DNA from 3 places in the Phytobacter sp. genome. Region 2 is predicted to be linked to each of the others. Evidence: predicted binding sites of a transcription regulator. Region 2 holds the regulator's gene; each other region holds the start of a gene.
What was found. The regulator LexA, encoded in region 2, represses DNA repair genes until DNA is damaged. The targets are predictions, from matches to a motif close to TNCTGTATGTACATACAGNA.
Positions count from the first base shown of each region.

Region 1: sulA (SOS-induced cell division inhibitor SulA) is a predicted target of LexA. The motif match lies at 2,535-2,554, and genes of this name have one in related genera.
Region 3: uvrB (excinuclease ABC subunit UvrB) is a predicted target of LexA. The motif match lies at 2,863-2,882, and genes of this name have one in related genera.

Region 1 is NZ_JCACPZ010000004.1:420,646-426,818, forward strand. It holds gene yccS (YccS family putative transporter) at 1-1,744, shown strand, start outside; gene AC5JPW_RS06095 (TfoX/Sxy family DNA transformation protein) at 1,738-2,358, opposite strand; gene sulA (SOS-induced cell division inhibitor SulA) at 2,576-3,076, shown strand; gene ompA (porin OmpA) at 3,443-4,498, shown strand; gene matP (macrodomain Ter protein MatP) at 4,561-5,013, opposite strand; gene AC5JPW_RS06115 (AAA family ATPase) at 5,197-6,173, shown strand, end outside.
Region 2 is NZ_JCACPZ010000004.1:1,998,093-2,004,265, forward strand. It holds gene AC5JPW_RS13495 (conjugal transfer protein TraF) at 1-1,280, opposite strand, end outside; gene zur (zinc uptake transcriptional repressor Zur) at 1,557-2,072, shown strand; gene AC5JPW_RS13505 (CsbD family protein) at 2,176-2,385, opposite strand; gene lexA (transcriptional repressor LexA) at 2,646-3,260, opposite strand; gene AC5JPW_RS13515 (diacylglycerol kinase) at 3,369-3,737, opposite strand; gene plsB (glycerol-3-phosphate 1-O-acyltransferase PlsB) at 3,867-6,173, shown strand, end outside.
Region 3 is NZ_JCACPZ010000004.1:650,671-656,843, reverse strand. It holds partial or broken gene bioF (8-amino-7-oxononanoate synthase) at 1-94, shown strand, start outside; gene bioC (malonyl-ACP O-methyltransferase BioC) at 78-830, shown strand; gene bioD (dethiobiotin synthase) at 823-1,545, shown strand; gene AC5JPW_RS07090 (ABC transporter ATP-binding protein) at 1,487-2,209, opposite strand; gene uvrB (excinuclease ABC subunit UvrB) at 2,959-4,980, shown strand; gene pmrB (two-component system sensor histidine kinase PmrB) at 5,172-6,173, opposite strand, start outside.

The DNA of each region.
Region 1 (6,173 bases), 1.6 Mb from region 2:
CGCGTCCCTCTACAGCGTCTGGTATCAGCAACCACTGCTCCTTTTGGCGGGTGCGGTCTGGTTTAACCTGCTTACTCTGGCTGGCCATTTGGTCTTCCCCATTCGCCCGTTACAGGACAATCTGGCACGCTGCTACGAGCAGCTTTCGCATTATCTGGAACTCAAATCCCGCCTGTTTGACCCGGATATCGAAGATGAAAGTCAGGCTCCTTTGTACGAACTGGCGCTGGCAAACGGGCAACTGGTTACCACGCTTAATCAGACCAAAGCGTCTCTGTTGACACGTCTGCGTGGTGACCGGGGACAACGCGGCACGCGCAGAACCTTACATTACTACTTTGCAGCCCAGGACATTCATGAACGTGCCAGCTCATCGCACATCCAGTATCAAGCGCTACGCGAGCATTTTCGCTACAGTGATGTAATGTTTCGCTTCCAGCGTCTTATATCGCAACAGTCTCAGGCTTGTGCGCACCTCGCCCGGGCCATATTGCTGCGAACCCCTTATCAGCATGACAACCGTTTTGAGCGTGCTTTTATTCATCTTGATGCCGCACTGGACAGGATCCGGGCCAGCGGCACTACACCCGCCGCACAACTTAAAGCACTCGGTTTTCTGCTGGATAATCTGCGGGCTATCGATGCCCAGCTGGCCTCAATTGAATCCGGTCAGCCGCAAACCTCGTCGCTTAACGAAACGGAAAATATGTTGGCAGATGACAGCCTGCATGGAATGAGCGATATCTGGCTGCGTCTGCGCAATAACCTCACACCAGAATCCGCGCTTTTTCGTCATGCCGTGCGCATGTCTGTCGTGCTCTGTGTAGGGTATGCCGTCATTCAGGCGATGGGGTTGCATCATGGGTACTGGATTTTGCTCACCAGTCTTTTTGTCTGCCAGCCAAACTATAATGCCACGCGTCATCGCCTAACGTTGCGTATTGTCGGCACTCTGGCAGGCGTTGCCCTCGGTTTACCGGTACTTTATTTTGTCCCTTCACTCGAAGGACAACTGATTCTGATTGTCATCACGGGTGTGCTCTTTTTTGCCTTTCGCCTGGTGCAATATGCGCAGGCAACCATGTTTATTACGTTGCTCGTCCTGCTCTGCTTCAATTTGCTCGGTGAAGGGTTTGAAGTCGCCATCCCTCGTGTCATTGATACATTGATCGGCTGTGCTATCGCGTGGGCTGCGGTGAGTTTCATCTGGCCGGACTGGCGTTTTCGCAATCTCAAGCGTGTTACCGAACAGGCCGTTAATGCCAATTGCCGCTACCTGGATGCCATTCTTGAACAGTATCATCAGGGACGAGATAACCGACTGACGTATCGGATTGCGCGCAGAAATGCCTATAACCGCGATGCTGAGCTGGCCTCCGTGGTCTCCAATATGGCCTCGGAGCCAGGTACCTCCGTTGAACAGCGTGAAGTGGCCTTCCGGTTGCTGTGCCTGAACCATACTTTTACGAGTTATATTTCAGCTCTGGGTGCCCATCGCGAGCAGCTGACGCATCCGGCCATACTCCGGTTACTGGATGATGCCGTATGCTATGTCGATGACGCGCTACATCATCAGCCTGCCGATGAGGAGCGCGTGCAATTGACGCTGGCAGACTTGTCACGACGTATCAGACATCTTGAACCTCGCCCGGACAGTAAAGAGCCCCTTGTACTGCAGCAAATTGGGTTATTGATCGCCTTGCTGCCTGAGATGTGTCACTTACAACAACAGGTTGTTCAGTGATGCTCCCATGCCTTGCTGTCTAAAGCATTATACCAATCTATCAGCTCCTGACGTCTCTGCGTCGGGAGTGCTGCCTCATGTAAACCAAAAATTGCGCCTTCAAGAGCAAATAACACCTTTATTCCCAAATGCTTATTCATCTTTTTTATCCTTAGCCAGCAGTCTTTCGCCCCCAGCATACGCAGCATTTCAGCATCCCTGACACCAGCCTCACAAAGCAAAGTCTCCAGTTGAAACGTGAGATTCGGCAAATCCTTAAGTCGCAACATAGATTTACGGTGCTGTATTTCCGAACGTGCGGCATTGAGTGAATAGGATGAAAGTCGTACGAGCAAAGGAACATCCTGCCACAGGGACTCATCGACATAATAATAATTGAGCGACACATCCCGACCACGCTTCTTGTATGTCAACAACGGAGGCTGGCGTTTCACTGTATAAGGTGCACTTTCTTCACACACCCGCAAGTACAATTCTCCCTCCGACACCATTGCAAAGACGACGTCTTCAACCGCCAGACTGTAGCCGCCAAAGAGAGCACGGGACTGAACCTTTCCCAAAGAAGAGAGATATTCCTGCGATAAATAGATCCTTTGATAGGATAAGCTTTTCATGATTATTTCCTTTTAAATCATGGCTTAATACAGCATCTTTGTTAACGGATCCGTTAAGGAGGAACATAGGGAAGTGCACGACACTCAGCAAGAGAATTTTACTGCTGAAGATAATTAGGCTACAAAATTGCGAGGCTCTTTCAGAAAATGAGGTTGATCTTTGAACGCTACAGGGTTACTGTATAAACATACAGTAACCACTAGGGCTGGGTTGATCATGTACCATTCATTAAGCCGTGCAAATCGTTCAACACAATTTATTTCTGCGCCTCGTGCGCAAACCATCGATTCCCCGACAGGGCTTATCAGTGAGGTGGTTTATCGCGAAGACCAGCCCGGAATGACACAACTGCTGCTGCTACCCCTGCTCCAACAGCTGGGCCAGCAATCACGTTGGCAGCTATGGCTCACCCCCCAGCAAAAGTTGAGCCGAGAATGGGTTCAGTCTGCAGGTCTTCCTTTGGCCAAAGTGATGCAGATTAGCCAGCTTTCACCTGACCTCACGCTGGAGTCAATGATTAGGGCGCTGCGCACAGGGAATTACAGTGTGGTAATTGGCTGGCATGCCGACGAACTGACCGAAGACGAGCATCAACAATTGACTCTGGCAGCAGAAGAAGGGAATGCGATCGGATTTGTGATGCGTCCTGTTCGTCTCGATCAACAGGGAGCGAGACAGCATTCTGGGATAAAAATTCACTCAAATTTGTATCATTGAGTAAAATTAGGATAAATCCTGGGATTAATTTTACTTCTGGCCCACTCTCCAGAGGAATCAACTAAATACCGCGCCAGGTCATGTCTCCCGCGCCTCGCGGCGATTTCGGGCTGGCGATTCCTTGCACATATTTGTTAAATAATGTGTATACAAAGCCTTTTTTTTCATATGCCTGACGGAGTTCACACTTGTAAGTTTCCAACTACGTTGTAGACTTTACATCGCCAGGGGTGCTTGGTCTAAGCCAAAGATATCGTGAAGATATCTGCTGAGTAACAAGTGAGCAATGCCCCCGGTGAAGGATTTAACCGTGATTTCTCTTCCGAGATTTCCATGGCGATTTTTGGATGATAACGAGGCGCAAAAATGAAAAAGACAGCTATCGCGATTGCAGTGGCACTGGCTGGTTTCGCTACCGTAGCGCAGGCCGCTCCGAAAGATAATACCTGGTATGCAGGTGGTAAACTGGGCTGGTCTCAGTTCCATGATACCGGCTTCATTCCTAACGACGGCCCGACTCATGAAAGCCAGCTGGGTGCAGGTGCGTTCGGTGGCTATCAGGTTAACCCGTATGTTGGTTTTGAAATGGGTTACGACTGGTTAGGTCGTATGCCTTACAAAGGCGACACCGTAAACGGTGCGTTCAAAGCTCAGGGTGTTCAGCTGACCGCTAAACTGGGTTACCCAGTAACTGACGATCTGGATATCTACACCCGTCTGGGTGGTATGGTATGGCGTGCAGACGCTACAGCTAACGTCGCTGGCGATCGCTTCAAAGATCACGACACTGGTGTTTCCCCAGTATTCGCTGGTGGTGTTGAGTGGGCAGTTACCCGCGATATCGCTACCCGTCTGGAATACCAGTGGGTTAACAACATCGGTGATGCAAACACCGTTGGTACCCGTCCGGACAACGGCATGCTGAGCGTAGGTGTTTCCTACCGTTTCGGTCAGCAGGAAGAAGCTGCTCCGATCGTAGCTGCTCCGGCTCCAGCCCCAGCTCCAGAAGTACAGACCAAGCACTTCACTCTGAAGTCTGACGTTCTGTTCAACTTCAACAAAGCAACCCTGAAACCTGAAGGCCAGCAGGCGCTGGATCAGATGTACAGCCAGCTGAGCAACCTGGATCCGAAAGACGGTTCCGTAGTTGTTCTGGGCTTCACTGACCGCATCGGTTCTGACGCTTACAACCAGGGTCTGTCTGAGAAACGTGCTCAGTCCGTGGTTGACTACCTGATCTCCAAAGGTATCCCGGCTAACAAAATCTCCGCACGTGGCATGGGTGAATCCAACCCAGTTACTGGCACCACCTGTGACAACGTGAAAGCGCGTCCTGCGCTGATCGATTGCCTGGCGCCAGACCGTCGCGTAGAGATCGAAGTTAAAGGTATCAAAGACGTTGTAACTCAGCCGCAGGCTTAAGTTTCAGTCTTATAAAAAAACCCCGCATTGCGGGGTTTTTTATTGCCTGTAAAACAATCGTATTATTCTTTACCCAACAATGCCTGCAAATCCTGCTTCAAAAAGGTCATTGTGGTTGCGTATTTTTCTTTGTGTTCAGCATCTTCGATGAGCTGCACAACGGTCTCTGAGAGAGTTTTTCCCCGACGCTGAGCCAGGCCTGCAAGACGTTGCCAGACAACAAATTCGAGATCGATAGACTTCTTACGCGTGTGCTGGTGTTCAGCATTGAAATGACGCTTACGTCGTGCACGTATGGTCTGCTTCATCCGGTTGATCAGCATTGCATTCATATGCTTTTCAATCCAGGTGTTCACTTGAACCGGTTCATTCTCGAGGGTCAGCAATAAATCGACAGCCTCTTTTGCTGCGCTGGCTTCGATATATCGCGTGATAAGCTCACCCTCTCGGTGCTTTTTCACCAGATACTTCCACTTCCAGCCGCTTTCAAGATTTTCGAGTTGTTGATATTTCATTGCGCTCTCAACGTTACCGTGTAACTCTGTTCAGAATATCAGTTTTTTTCTTCTCTGCTGAAAAGAAATCATATTCTGCGCACGCCAGCGCCATTTCATCACCGTGAAAACGACTAATCCGTGTGTGCAGCCCGGACGTTTACGGTATAATCCCGCCCTTTACATCAGACTAAAAAAACGACTTTGACCATTACAAAACTTGAATGGAATGAACTGATTCCTGATATCGATAGTTATCAGGAGATCTTCGGGCAGTCCGTCTTAACCGACGAGTCGGCTTTCTTCCTGGGCGATACCCAACCCCGATTACAGTATGCGCTGGAGCAATTGCTTCATCCGTCCTCGACTTCACCTTTCATGTTAGCTAAAGCACCAGAGGAATCTGAGTATCTTACGCTTCTGGCAAACGCGGTGCAGGAGATCCTTCCGGAACAAGAACAGGTTTTTGGCGGCGACTATCAGGTAGCAGGATCGCACGTTACCTTCGGGCCAGCCAAGGATGCCGAGGCAAATTTTGCAGGAAAACACCAGGTCGTCATTGCCGACTGGGTCGAAGCCGAACAGTTATTTGGCTGTTTGCGTCAGTTCAATAACGAAGTGACATTACAGCCGGGTCTGGTGCACGAAGCAAACGGCGGCGTTCTGGTTATCTCATTGCGCACACTTATGGCTCAGCCCTTACTCTGGATGCGCCTTAAGACCATGGTGATGCGGCGTCGTTTTGACTGGGTGTCGTTCGATGAATCGCGTCCCCTGCCCGTCTCCGTGCCCTCAATGCCGCTTGACCTGAAAGTTATTCTGGTCGGTGAACGTGATTCATTGGCTGATTTTCAGGAGATGGAACCGGAGCTGGCTGCACAATCCATCTACAGTGAATATGAATCTACTCTGCAGATTACTGATGCAGCAGCCATGGCACTCTGGTGTCAGTGGGTCTTGTTGACGGCACAAGGCGCTGAACTTCCGGCCCCCGCAGCAGATGCCTGGACGGTAATGATGCATGAAGCCGTGCGTTTCACTGGCGATCAAGAAACGCTCCCGCTTTGTTTCCTATGGCTGACCCGTCAGCTACGTGAAGTTGCTGCTATCACAGATGACGCCAGTTTTAGTGGAGAGCAATTCACCACCATGCTCACACAACGTGAGTGGCGGGAAGGCTT
Region 2 (6,173 bases):
CCCCAGGTTTGGTCCTCGCCCACAAGACCCATCAGGTCGACATGTACTTTATTGAACGGTGCGAAACCGACACCGCCTGTGAAGACATTTTTGTCATCCCCTTTGACATCCGCACGGTAACCCGCACGAACAGCCAGCCAGCTAAGCGGACGAACTTCGGCACCCACTCCAACGTATTGGGAATTTTTTTCGCTCTTAAAGCCTTTGGTTTCCGTCAGGTCGCCATCGGCACTCAGGGTCAGCAGTTCGTTCTGCCAGGCGACCCCTGCAGTGACAAGTGGGCTTATCTGATAGGTGTCTTTGTAGTTTCTGACTTCACCCGTCATGCCGTTTTCGATACGGATATCTTTGGTATCGATATTACGTGAGACCAGGTTTTGGCCGGTCAAGCCTACGGTGATGTTTTCGGTCAGATCTGCTGCCAGGCCGACGTCTACGTTGAAACCGGAGTCATCGGTACGATAGCGATCGTTGTTCCAGTCATCACTGTTGTAATCATAAATGGAGGTCGTGTAATTGTAGACCCAGGTTTTTTGCAGTTTAGGTGTCACGCCAACCGACAGCGGTATGCCTCCCACGTCGAACTGATGCGCAAGGGCAATACCGTAATCCCAGACAATCGCCGCGCGCCCGGAAGCGGTTGAATTCAGATGACGTGTAATCTCATCGCTGCCTAACAGTGCGGCACTGCCTGCCTCTGTCAGCGCAGTGGTATCACTCCTCTGGATACCACGCAGGTAATTAATATCGTTTTGATCAACCGATGTGCTGACGCGTGCATGAGCATGCGCTTTGGTCACAAAGGCCATGGAAACCACATCGGTTGGAATGCTGACCGCAATACCCGCACTGGCTTTTGCCTGCGCCGTTTTGCCTTTAAGGAATTGCAGTTCATCCGCCAGATCCCCGGCAGCATTCTGGAATTCATCAACAACCGCAGCAGGATTCAACAGCACCTGTGCGGGTGTCAGGTTATCGACAAAATCTTTATAACCGTCGATTTTGTCGTTGATATCGTCAATCTCGTTACGCAGATCGTCTTTGTCAGTCACCTGCACACCGATACTCGGCAAGATGACGGTGACAGAATCATCAGGTTTTGCTTTTGCCAGAAGCGCAGGGTTGATCAGCGCCCCACTGCCATAACTTGCCGAAGCGACGCCGGTACCACCCATAGCATCACTACGTGCCTCCGCCCAGGTATTGGCTGCCCCCGCTTGATTTGCCACGCAAAAGGAGACAGCGATAGCGACCACTGAAAGTTTGAGTTTGTTTTTCACAATTATGTGTCTCGTAGTCAGATGAGTTTTTCTATGCCCCGTTCTTTTTTACATCAACGGGAATGCTCTATTGCTGCGAATAACATTGGAAAAATGGCTATTTCTGCCAAATACGCAAAAGTCGGCAGAAATTTATAGTTATAAGAAATGACCTTCATTATTTATAGAAGACGTACCGCGAATGTGAAAGTGAGCGGCATCTGCGCGCGATCTCGGCGTTTAGAGCAGAACATGGTAAAGTGAGAGATTATGCCGCCGGGAAATGAGAGGACGACAATGGAAAAGACCACTTCGCAAGAGATGCTAGCGCAGGCCGAAAAACTGTGCGTGCAGCGCAATGTGCGCCTGACTCCTCAGCGCCTCGAGGTTCTGCGGTTAATGAGTTTGCAGGAAGGGGCAATCAGTGCCTACGACTTGCTGGACCTGCTGCGCGAGAGTGAACCCCAGGCAAAACCACCCACCGTTTATCGTGCGCTGGACTTCCTGCTGGAGCAGGGGTTTGTGCACAAAGTGGAGTCTACTAACAGCTATGTGTTGTGCCATCTTTTTGATCAGCCAACTCATACATCGGCCATGTTTATTTGCGATCGCTGCGGCGTCGTGAAAGAAGAACAAGCGGAAGGGGTGGAAGATATTATGCATTCACTGGCTGCAAAATTAGGATTTGCCTTACGCCATAATGTCATTGAAGCACATGGTCTGTGTTCCAAATGTGCGGAAGTGGAAGCTTGTCGTCACCAGGGCGAATGTCACCACGATCACTCGATTCTGGTTAAGAAAAAACCGCGCTAGTGGCGGTTGAGAGTGCATTCAATTCGTTGTGTTAAGAGGGTGGTACGTCCATGTACCGTCGGGCAGGGTAGTCACTTCAATGCATATTCAGAGGGTTTGAAGGCTACCAGCGGTATTCGTTGCGGGTTTCCCAGTCAACAACTTCTTTTTCCGCCTGATCTTTTGCGTAGCCGTATCTTTCCTGAATTTTACCTACCAGTTGGTCACGTTTACCCTCGATGACGGTCATGTCATCATCAGTGAGTTTCCCCCACTTCTCTTTCGCTTTACCTTTGAACTGTTTCCAGTTACCGCCGATTTCGTCTTTATTCATAGTCATGTCCTCATCGTTCGGTTGTGAATAGCGAATCATCGTCCGTCGTTACGTTCTGAATATCCTGAACGTGAGAATAATTGTAGTCAGGGATCATACTGCAGAGGATTTATTCGGAATTTTTAACCATTCAAAAGACAATTATAAGAAGGTAAATCGAACAGATTGGGAGAGGCGCTGAGGATGAAGGTTATTTAAGATTTTGTTTTATAAAACAAAACCGTGGCAGCGGGACGCTGAACCACGGTTATGAAGAGGAATTACAACCACTCACCGTTGCGAATCACACCAACAGCCAGACCTTCAATCGTAAAGTTCTGCTCGCGCAGATTCACAACAATCGGGGAAAATTCGCTGTTTTCAGGCAGTAACTGAACGGTATTACCTTGTTTTTTCAGTCGTTTGACGGTGACTTCATCATCAATACGTGCAACAACCACCTGGCCGTTACGCACATCCTGAGTTTTATGCACTGCCAGCAGATCGCCATCCATAATACCAATGTCTTTCATTGACATGCCGCTAACGCGCAGCAGGAAATCGGCATTTGGCTTGAACAAGGACGGATCAACCTGATAGTGACCTTCGATATGCTGCTGCGCCAACAACGGCTCACCTGCCGCTACACGCCCAACCAGCGGCAAACCATTGTCTTCTGCGACGTCCAACAGCAAACGAATGCCGCGGGACGCACCAGAAACAATCTCAAGTACACCTTTACGCGCTAACGCTTTCAGGTGCTCTTCAGCTGCGTTTGGGGAACGGAACCCCAACTGTTGCGCGATCTCCGCACGCGTCGGCGGCATGCCCGTTTGGTTGATTCGATCACGAATGAGATCGAACACCTCTTGCTGCCTGGCCGTTAATGCTTTCATTCCGCCCCCTGGGTGTATATACAGTTATGCTGTGAGTATATACAGCTAAAGGCGATTTTGAAACCAAAATTACGCAAAAAACCAGCAGTTAGCGCAATTCTGGAAGGCTTATCGAAAATGGCCCCACAACAGTGAAACCCAGGTAAAGAGTGCAACCAGAATGGTCATCAGTACCGCCGCTGAGCCCATGTCCTTCGCGCGCCCGGACAACTCATGCAATTCCGAACCAATCCGGTCAACGACCGCTTCAATCGCGCTGTTAAGAATTTCAACGATCATGACCAGTGCCACCGAACCGATCAGCAATACGCGGGTGATGGCGTCGACATCAAGGAAACAAGCGATAATAATTGCCAGAATGACCGCAACGGACTCCTGACGAAAGGCAGCTTCGTTTATCCAGGCTGCGCGGACGCCTTTCCATGAATAACCGGCCGCTTTAATGATGCGGGTAATGCCAGTGGTGTTATTGGCCATTAAAAGAACCTTTTTATGTAATGAGCATCAATCTCTATGTAAGGTTATAGAGGTACAAAAGAATTTGTGCGCGCTTTCTGATATTCTTGCGGCGCATTGGCATTATTAACCAGAGGCTTTACATCGTTTATGTCCGGCTGGCCACGAATTTACTACAAATTACTTAATTTACCATTAAGCGTGCTGGTAAAAAGTAAGTCTATCCCTGCGGAACCCGCACAGGAACTGGGGCTCGATACCTCACGCCCTATTATGTACGTTTTGCCTTATAACTCGAAGGCTGACTTACTCACGTTACGCGCTCAATGTCTGGCACACGACTTGCCCGACCCGCTGGAGCCGCTTGAGATCGACGGCGTGGAGTTGCCGCGGTATATCTTCATTCACGGTGGACCACGCGTATTTACCTGGTATACACCGAAAGAAGAGTCCATCAAGCTGTTCCATGATTATCTCGACCTGCATCGCAGCCATCCTGACCTGGATGTGCAAATGGTGCCGGTTTCGATGATGTTCGGTCGTTCGCCGGGTCGCGAGAAAGGCGAGATGAATCCGCCGCTGCGTATGCTTAACGGCATTCAGAAATTCTTTGCGATCTCCTGGCTCGGGCGCGACAGCTTTGTGCGTTTCTCTCCGCCGGTCTCACTGCGCCGCATGGCCACTGAGCATGGTACGGATAAAATTATCGCCCAGAAATTGGCGCGAGTTGCACGCATGCACTTTGCCCGCCAGCGTCTTGCGGCGGTCGGTCCGCGTCTGCCTGCCCGTCAGGACTTGTTTAACAAGCTACTGGCGTCCAAAGCGATTGCCCGCGCTGTTGAAGACGAAGCACGCAGCAAAAAAATCTCCCATGACAAGGCGCAGCAAAACGCGATTGCCCTGATGGAAGAGATTGCGGCGAACTTCTCTTACGAGATGATCCGTCTCTCCGACCGTATTCTGAGCTTTACCTGGAACCGCCTGTATCAGGGCATCAACGTGCACAACGCCGAGCGCGTGCGCCAGTTGGCTCATGACGGCCATGAAATTGTCTATGTGCCCTGCCACCGCAGTCATATGGACTACCTGCTGCTCTCTTACGTGCTGTATCACCAGGGACTGGTGCCACCGCATATCGCCGCCGGTATCAACCTGAACTTCTGGCCAGCAGGTCCGATTTTCCGCCGTCTGGGCGCGTTCTTCATTCGCCGCTCTTTCAAAGGCAACAAGCTCTATTCCACCGTGTTCCGCGAATATCTGGGCGAGCTGTTCCAGCGCGGCTATTCGGTTGAGTACTTTGTCGAGGGTGGGCGCTCACGTACTGGCCGTCTGCTGGATCCGAAAACAGGTACCCTGTCGATGACCATCCAGGCGATGCTGCGCGGCGGCACCCGTCCGATCACGCTGGTGCCAATCTACATTGGCTATGAGCACGTGATGGAAGTCGGTACCTACGCTAAAGAGCTGCGTGGGGCGACGAAAGAGAAAGAAGGCTTTATGCAGATGGTGCGTGGCTTAAGCAAGCTACGTAACCTCGGTCAGGGTTACGTGAACTTCGGCGAACCTATTTCGCTGACGAACTACCTTAACCAGCGCGTGCCGGAATGGCGCGAGTCTATCGATCCTATCGAAGCCGTGCGCCCGGCCTGGCTGACGCCGGCGGTCAATGCTATCGCGGCTGACCTGATGGTGCGCATTAACAACGCAGGGGCGGCAAACGCCATGAACCTGTGCTGTACCGCTCTGCTCGCTTCACGCCAGCGTTCGCTGACCCGTGAACAACTTACGGAACAGCTGGATTGCTACCTGAACCTGATGCGTAACGTGCCTTACGCTGATGACTCTACGGTGCCGACTGCCAGCGCCGCTGAGCTTATCGCGCACGCATTGCAGATGAACAAGTTCGAGGTAGAGAAAGACACCATCGGCGACATCATCATTCTGCCGCGCGAGCAGGCTGTACTGATGACCTACTACCGCAACAACATCGCCCATATGTTGATGCTGCCGTCGCTGATGGCCGCCATCATCACTCAGCATCGTCATATTTCTCAGGACGAGATGCTGCGCCATGTTGAGCTGCTCTACCCGATGCTGAAAGCAGAGCTGTTCCTGCGGTGGGAGAAAGAGGAACTGGCGGGCGTGCTGGATAGCCTGGCTCAGGAGATGCTGCGCCAGGGCCTGGTGACCATCAAAGACGGGCAGTTGAACATCAACCCGGCCCATTCCCGCACCCTGCAACTGCTGGCGGCAGGTGCACGTGAAACGCTGCAACGTTATGCCATTACCTTCTGGCTGCTTAGCGCGAACCCGTCGTTCAACCGCAGCACGCTCGAGAAAGAGAGCCGCACGCTGGCTCAGCGTCTCTCCGTTCTGCACGGCATTAACGCACCGGAATTCTTCGACAAAGCGGTGTTCAGTACCCTGGTGCTGACCCTGCGTGATGAAGGCTTTATC
Region 3 (6,173 bases), 1.3 Mb from region 2:
GGGAACGGCGCGACTCAGGCTGACGCTGACCGCTGCTCACGAGCCTGAGGATATTGCGCAGTTGCTGGAGGTGCTGGATGACGCCCGTCAATAAGCAAGCCGTTGCACATGCCTTTGGACGCGCGGCACAGCACTATCGCCAACACGACGGGGTACAGCGCCAAAGCACCGAATTACTGCTCGCTCGTCTGGGCGATGTCGCAACGCATCATGTGCTGGACGCCGGATGTGGTCCCGGCTCAACGGGGCACTACTGGCAGCAACGCGGGGCACAGGTCACTGCACTGGATCTCAGCCCGGACATGCTGGAAGAGGCGCGTCAGCAGCAGACGGCGCACCATTATGTTCAGGGCGATATTGAAGCGATGCCGCTGCCTGACGGGCAGTTTTGCCTGGCCTGGAGCAACCTTGCCGTGCAGTGGTGTGATGACCTGCAACAGGCATTAAGCGAACTCTGTCGGGTGGTGCGCCCGGGTGGGTATGTTGCGTTTACCACGCTGGTGCACGGGTCGTTGCCGGAACTGACTCAGGCCTGGCGGGCGCTGGATTCAGTCTCACACGCCAACCGTTTTTTACCTGTAGAGCAGATTCATGCAGCCCTGCGTGGGTGGCGTTATCAGGGCGGGGTGGAAACCCTCACGCTGCATTTTGATGATGCAGCAGATGCGATGCGTTCGCTCAAAGGTATAGGGGCAACGCATCTGCATGCCGGGCGCGCTTCAGGTCTGACGCGGGGAAAACTGCAGCAGTTGCAGCAGGCCTGGCCGCAGCAGGAGGGGAGATACCCGCTCAGTTATCAACTATTTTGGGGAGTTATCAGCCGTGACTGAACGTTATTTTGTCACCGGAACTGACACGGAGGTCGGGAAAACCGTCGCCAGTTGTGCCTTGTTACAGGCCGCCAGTCAGCAGGGATGGCGTACCGCCGGATATAAACCCGTCGCCTCGGGGAGTGAAATGACCTCAGAGGGACTGCGCAACAGCGATGCGCTGGCGCTTCAGCGTAACAGTAGCCTGCCATTGCCTTATGATGCCGTGAACCCCTGGACATTTGCGGAGCCGACGTCGCCCCATATCGTCAGTGCGGCGACCCATACGCCGATTTCGCCTCAAGGGATGTCGACCGGATTGCGTTATCTGGAAGAACAGGCCCAGTGGGTGCTGGTGGAAGGGGCGGGAGGCTGGTTTACGCCATTATCCGACACCTTTACCTTTGCTGACTGGGTAATTGCCGAGCAACTGCCGGTGATTCTGGTGGTGGGGGTGAAGCTGGGATGTATTAACCATGCGATGCTGACAGCGCTGGCGATTGAACAGGCCGGGCTAAGGCTGGCGGGGTGGATTGCCAATGATGTCCAGCCGCCGGGAAGGCGACACAGTGAGTACATTGCCACGCTGCGGCGCGTGATAAAAGCCCCGATGCTTGGGGAGATCCCCTGGCTTTCACACGCGCCGGATGAGGCAAATAACGGTCATTATCTCGATCTCAGCGTACTGACTCCGGCGTCATCCAGTGCGACAGAAGTCCGTCATCCAGTTGCTTAACGTCACCTTCGGCAACATTGCGTCCCCGGTGTAGCAGACAAAAACGGTCGGCCACCCGACGAATAAAGCTCAGGTGTTGTTCAGCCAGCAGGATAGTCATGCCCAGATCCTGATTCAGCCGGACAATTAAATTGCCGAGTTTGTGAATAAATGCCTGACCCAGGCCCCGGGTCGGCTCGTCAAGAATCAATAAACGCGGGCGGTTGACCATCGCCCGCGCCATTGCTAACTGATATTGATTATCTTCCGATAACCCAGCCCCTTTCACCTGACGAAACGCATATAACTCCGGGAAAAGGTCATATATCTCGCTGCTAACGGCGTTGCGTGGTGCTGCGCCTGCCAGAAGGGCGATGTGCAGGTTTTCTTCCACTGTCAGTTGGGAGAATATTCGCCTGTCCTGGGGGACATAGCCGATCCCCATCGCGCTGCGGTGTTCAGCCTGCAAATGCAGCATATCTTGCGGCGGCCCGCTCGCGTCCTGCCACACCATACTGCCACTCTCGACGGGCAAAAATCCGGTAATGCAGTTGATCAACGTTGTCTTTCCCATGCCTGGTAGACCAATTACAGAGGTACAGGTACCGGGAACTAAATCGAAGTCGACGTTCCACAACGTGTGCTGATTACCGTAGTACTGGTTCACCGAACGTAAACTCAACATAACCTGCTCCTTTCTCTCTTTGAGGTCAGAAAACAGGTGCAAAAGGCTTGCCAATTTACCAAAGCTGTCTCGTTTTCAGAGTCCACTGATGAAACAGGTATTTAAAACCCGATTTAAGGAAAACTGTTGAAAATCCGTGCACTTTGTCAGTGCTTTATCTGAGGTATTCTGGTGCAGAAAAATGGGTAAATGTGAGCATGATCTCATGACGTTTTGCCGTTTCGTTAGCAGTTATTCTGCGAAAATAAGTGATAAAAAATTTTTACGGCGGCGAAATCACGGGTTGTTAACAATCTGTGGGCTGGCGGTGCATACGGCCTGGAAGCAGTTATCCACTATTCCTGTGGATAACCTTGTGTATTAGAGTTAGAAAAAGTGCGACAAGCGAGTAAACACGCGGCTTGCGCATGAATTGATGCGAAAGGCGGCTTTTATAAAATAATCTTTATTTTCAAATAATTAAATAAAAGCAATGGTTGTAAGAAAAGTGTCACCCACTGCCACAAAACTTTCATTACATCTCTTGACAAGTGTTAAAAAACGAAATGTTCTGGGGATAACCCATTTCGACAGGTGTTTTATTCCGCCCTGGCGCATTTTGACGGTGAGCAGGTGATGTCGACCCTCGTGCTAGTACAGATTCATGATATCGCCACTGTTTTTTCATCCAGTATTAATGACTGGCAATTCTCGTCGCGGTGAGTAAAATTACTTTCCTGCCCGCTCATTCCTTCATCAGGTAGCTGTCCATGAGTAAATCGTTAAAACTGCATTCTGCTTTTCGCCCTTCTGGCGATCAGCCTGAGGCTATTCGTCGCCTGAAAGAGGGCCTTGAAGATGGGCTCGCGCATCAGACGCTGCTGGGCGTTACCGGTTCAGGTAAAACGTTCACCGTGGCCAATGTTATTGCAGATTTGCAGCGCCCGACGATGGTGCTGGCACCCAATAAAACCCTGGCTGCCCAGCTGTATGGCGAAATGAAAGAGTTTTTCCCGGAAAATGCGGTGGAGTACTTTGTTTCGTATTACGACTACTATCAGCCGGAAGCCTATGTGCCGAGCTCAGACACCTTTATCGAAAAAGATGCCTCGGTAAATGAGCACATAGAACAGATGCGTCTGTCGGCGACCAAAGCCTTGCTTGAGCGCCGGGATGTCATTGTGGTGGCATCTGTATCGGCGATTTATGGTCTGGGTGACCCTGATTTGTATCTGAAGATGATGCTGCACCTGACGAACGGGATGATCATCGATCAACGTGCCATTCTACGCCGCCTGGCAGAACTGCAATACACCCGTAACGATCAGGCCTTCCAGCGCGGTACCTTCCGCGTACGCGGAGAGGTAATCGATATCTTCCCGGCGGAATCTGACGATATTGCCCTTCGCGTGGAGCTGTTTGATGAAGAGGTAGAGCGGTTGTCGCTGTTTGATCCGTTAACCGGACATGTGGAATCCGTTATTCCGCGCTTTACCGTCTATCCCAAAACGCACTACGTCACCCCGCGTGAGCGTATTGTGCAGGCAATGGAAGAGATTAAAGATGAGCTGGCGGTTCGCCGTAAGTCGCTTATGGACAACAACAAACTGCTTGAAGAGCAGCGTTTGACCCAGCGTACCCAGTTTGATCTTGAGATGATGAACGAGCTGGGCTATTGCTCGGGCATTGAAAACTACTCGCGCTATCTGTCCGGGCGCGGCCCTGGTGAGCCACCACCGACATTGTTTGATTACCTGCCTGCCGACGGCCTGCTGGTGATTGATGAATCCCACGTCACTATTCCGCAAATTGGCGGCATGTTCAAAGGCGACAGGGCGCGTAAAGAGACGCTCGTGGAGTACGGCTTCCGTTTACCGTCAGCCCTTGATAACCGCCCGCTGCGATTTGAAGAGTTCGAAGCGCTGGCTCCGCAGACTATCTACGTTTCTGCGACGCCGGGTAATTATGAACTGGAAAAATCAGGTGATGAAGTTATTGACCAGGTCGTGCGACCTACCGGCTTGCTCGACCCGATTATTGAGGTGCGCCCGGTGGCGACCCAGGTTGACGATTTGCTTTCCGAAATTCGCAAACGCTCAGCCATTAACGAACGGGTGTTGGTCACAACGCTGACCAAGCGCATGGCAGAGGACTTGACCGAGTATCTTGAAGAGCATGGCGAGAAGGTGCGTTATCTCCACTCGGATATTGATACCGTGGAACGTATGGAAATTATCCGCGATTTGCGCCTTGGGGAATTCGACGTGCTTGTCGGCATTAACTTGCTGCGTGAAGGTCTGGATATGCCGGAAGTGTCGCTGGTGGCGATTCTGGACGCTGATAAAGAGGGCTTCCTGCGCTCCGAGCGCTCACTGATTCAGACCATTGGCCGTGCGGCGCGTAACATTAACGGCAAGGCGATTCTTTACGGCGATAAAATCACGCCATCCATGGCTCGTGCTATTGGCGAAACTGAACGTCGTCGTGAGAAACAACAGAAGTACAACGAAGATAACGGCATTACGCCGCAGGGCCTGAATAAGAAAGTGGTGGATATCCTGAGCCTCGGGGAAAACCTGGCGAAAACCAAAGCCAAAGGGCGAGGTAAGTCGCGGACACCAGCGCAGGCCGAAGCAGTGGAAATGGCGTTGACGCCAAAAGCGTTGCAGCAAAAAATTCACGAGCTCGAAGGGCAGATGATGCAACACGCGCAGAATCTCGAATTTGAGGAAGCCGCGCAATGTCGTGACAAGCTGCATCAACTGCGGGAACTGTTTATTACCGTCTCATGATATGAGGCCCGTCACGATTCCGTGAGCGGGCCTTAATGTTTGCTTAAGGTAGTTCCGATAATCTCCGTAGCAAAATTCAGGAGATTTCGAAATGCAAAAAGAAAATCTGTATCAATACCTGGCTGTTGCACTCTCAATGGCGATTATTATTGCTTTTAGCCACGCCTGGATCCTGAGCTACTGAGCACGATTTAACGCACAACTGGTTTGAATTTAACCCATGCCCGTACGCCAGGTGTGGGTTTTTTATTGTGTAAAAAGAATTGAGCATCATGCAGTTGGGCAATACGGGTGACAATACTGAGCCCCAGACCTGCACCACCATAACGGCTGTCCATGCGGACAAACGCCTTGCTCAGTTCACCACTGCGCGACTCATCAATGCCCGGGCCTTCATCTTCGACCGCCAGTATCGGGAAATCATCACCTTCAATGCAGATACGAATCGTGGATCCCTCAGGGCTGTAGCGGTGCGCATTCTCTACCAGATTTCTCACCAGCACGCGCAGTAACGTAGCATCCCCGGCTACCGCCACGTCCTGGTTGCTTTCAGGCAGGAGTAGAACCTGTTCTCTTTCCGCCAGCATGGCATCCAACTGGCCCCAGACCGGCAGGACCACATCCGCCATTAGCATCACTTGCTGATAGCTTCCCGCAGAGAAGGATTGCCCCACACGAGCCAGTTGAAGCAACTGCGCAATGTTTTCAGTCATTTGATCGAGTCGCTGAATCAGCGGCGCAACGTTCAGGTCGTGCGTTTTTGACATTAATTCGAGGTGCAAGCGCAAGCCTGCGAGGGGGGTACGTAATTCGTGAGCCACATCTGCCGTAAAAAGCCTTTCACGGTCGAGTGTCAATGTCAGGCGCCCCACCAGTTGGTTGATGGCTGATTCAACGGCCTGGACTTCCTGCACCGAGTTGTTCAGGGCGATAGGTTCAAGGTTATCGGGTGTACGGGCGTCAAGTTCTCGCTGCAACTCTGATAACGGACGCAGGATCATTTTAATGGCTTGCAAACAGATCAGCAGTGCCAGGCCGATAATCAACAGACTTGGCACCAGTAAACTGGCGACGGCTTCGTGCACCTCATGCTGAATATGCTTGTGGTTGTTGTGATTATGAACCGCACTTTCCACCAACAGCTGGATCTGCTCTTTGCTTTCATGCCAGAGCCAGAAAACACTGACGAGCTG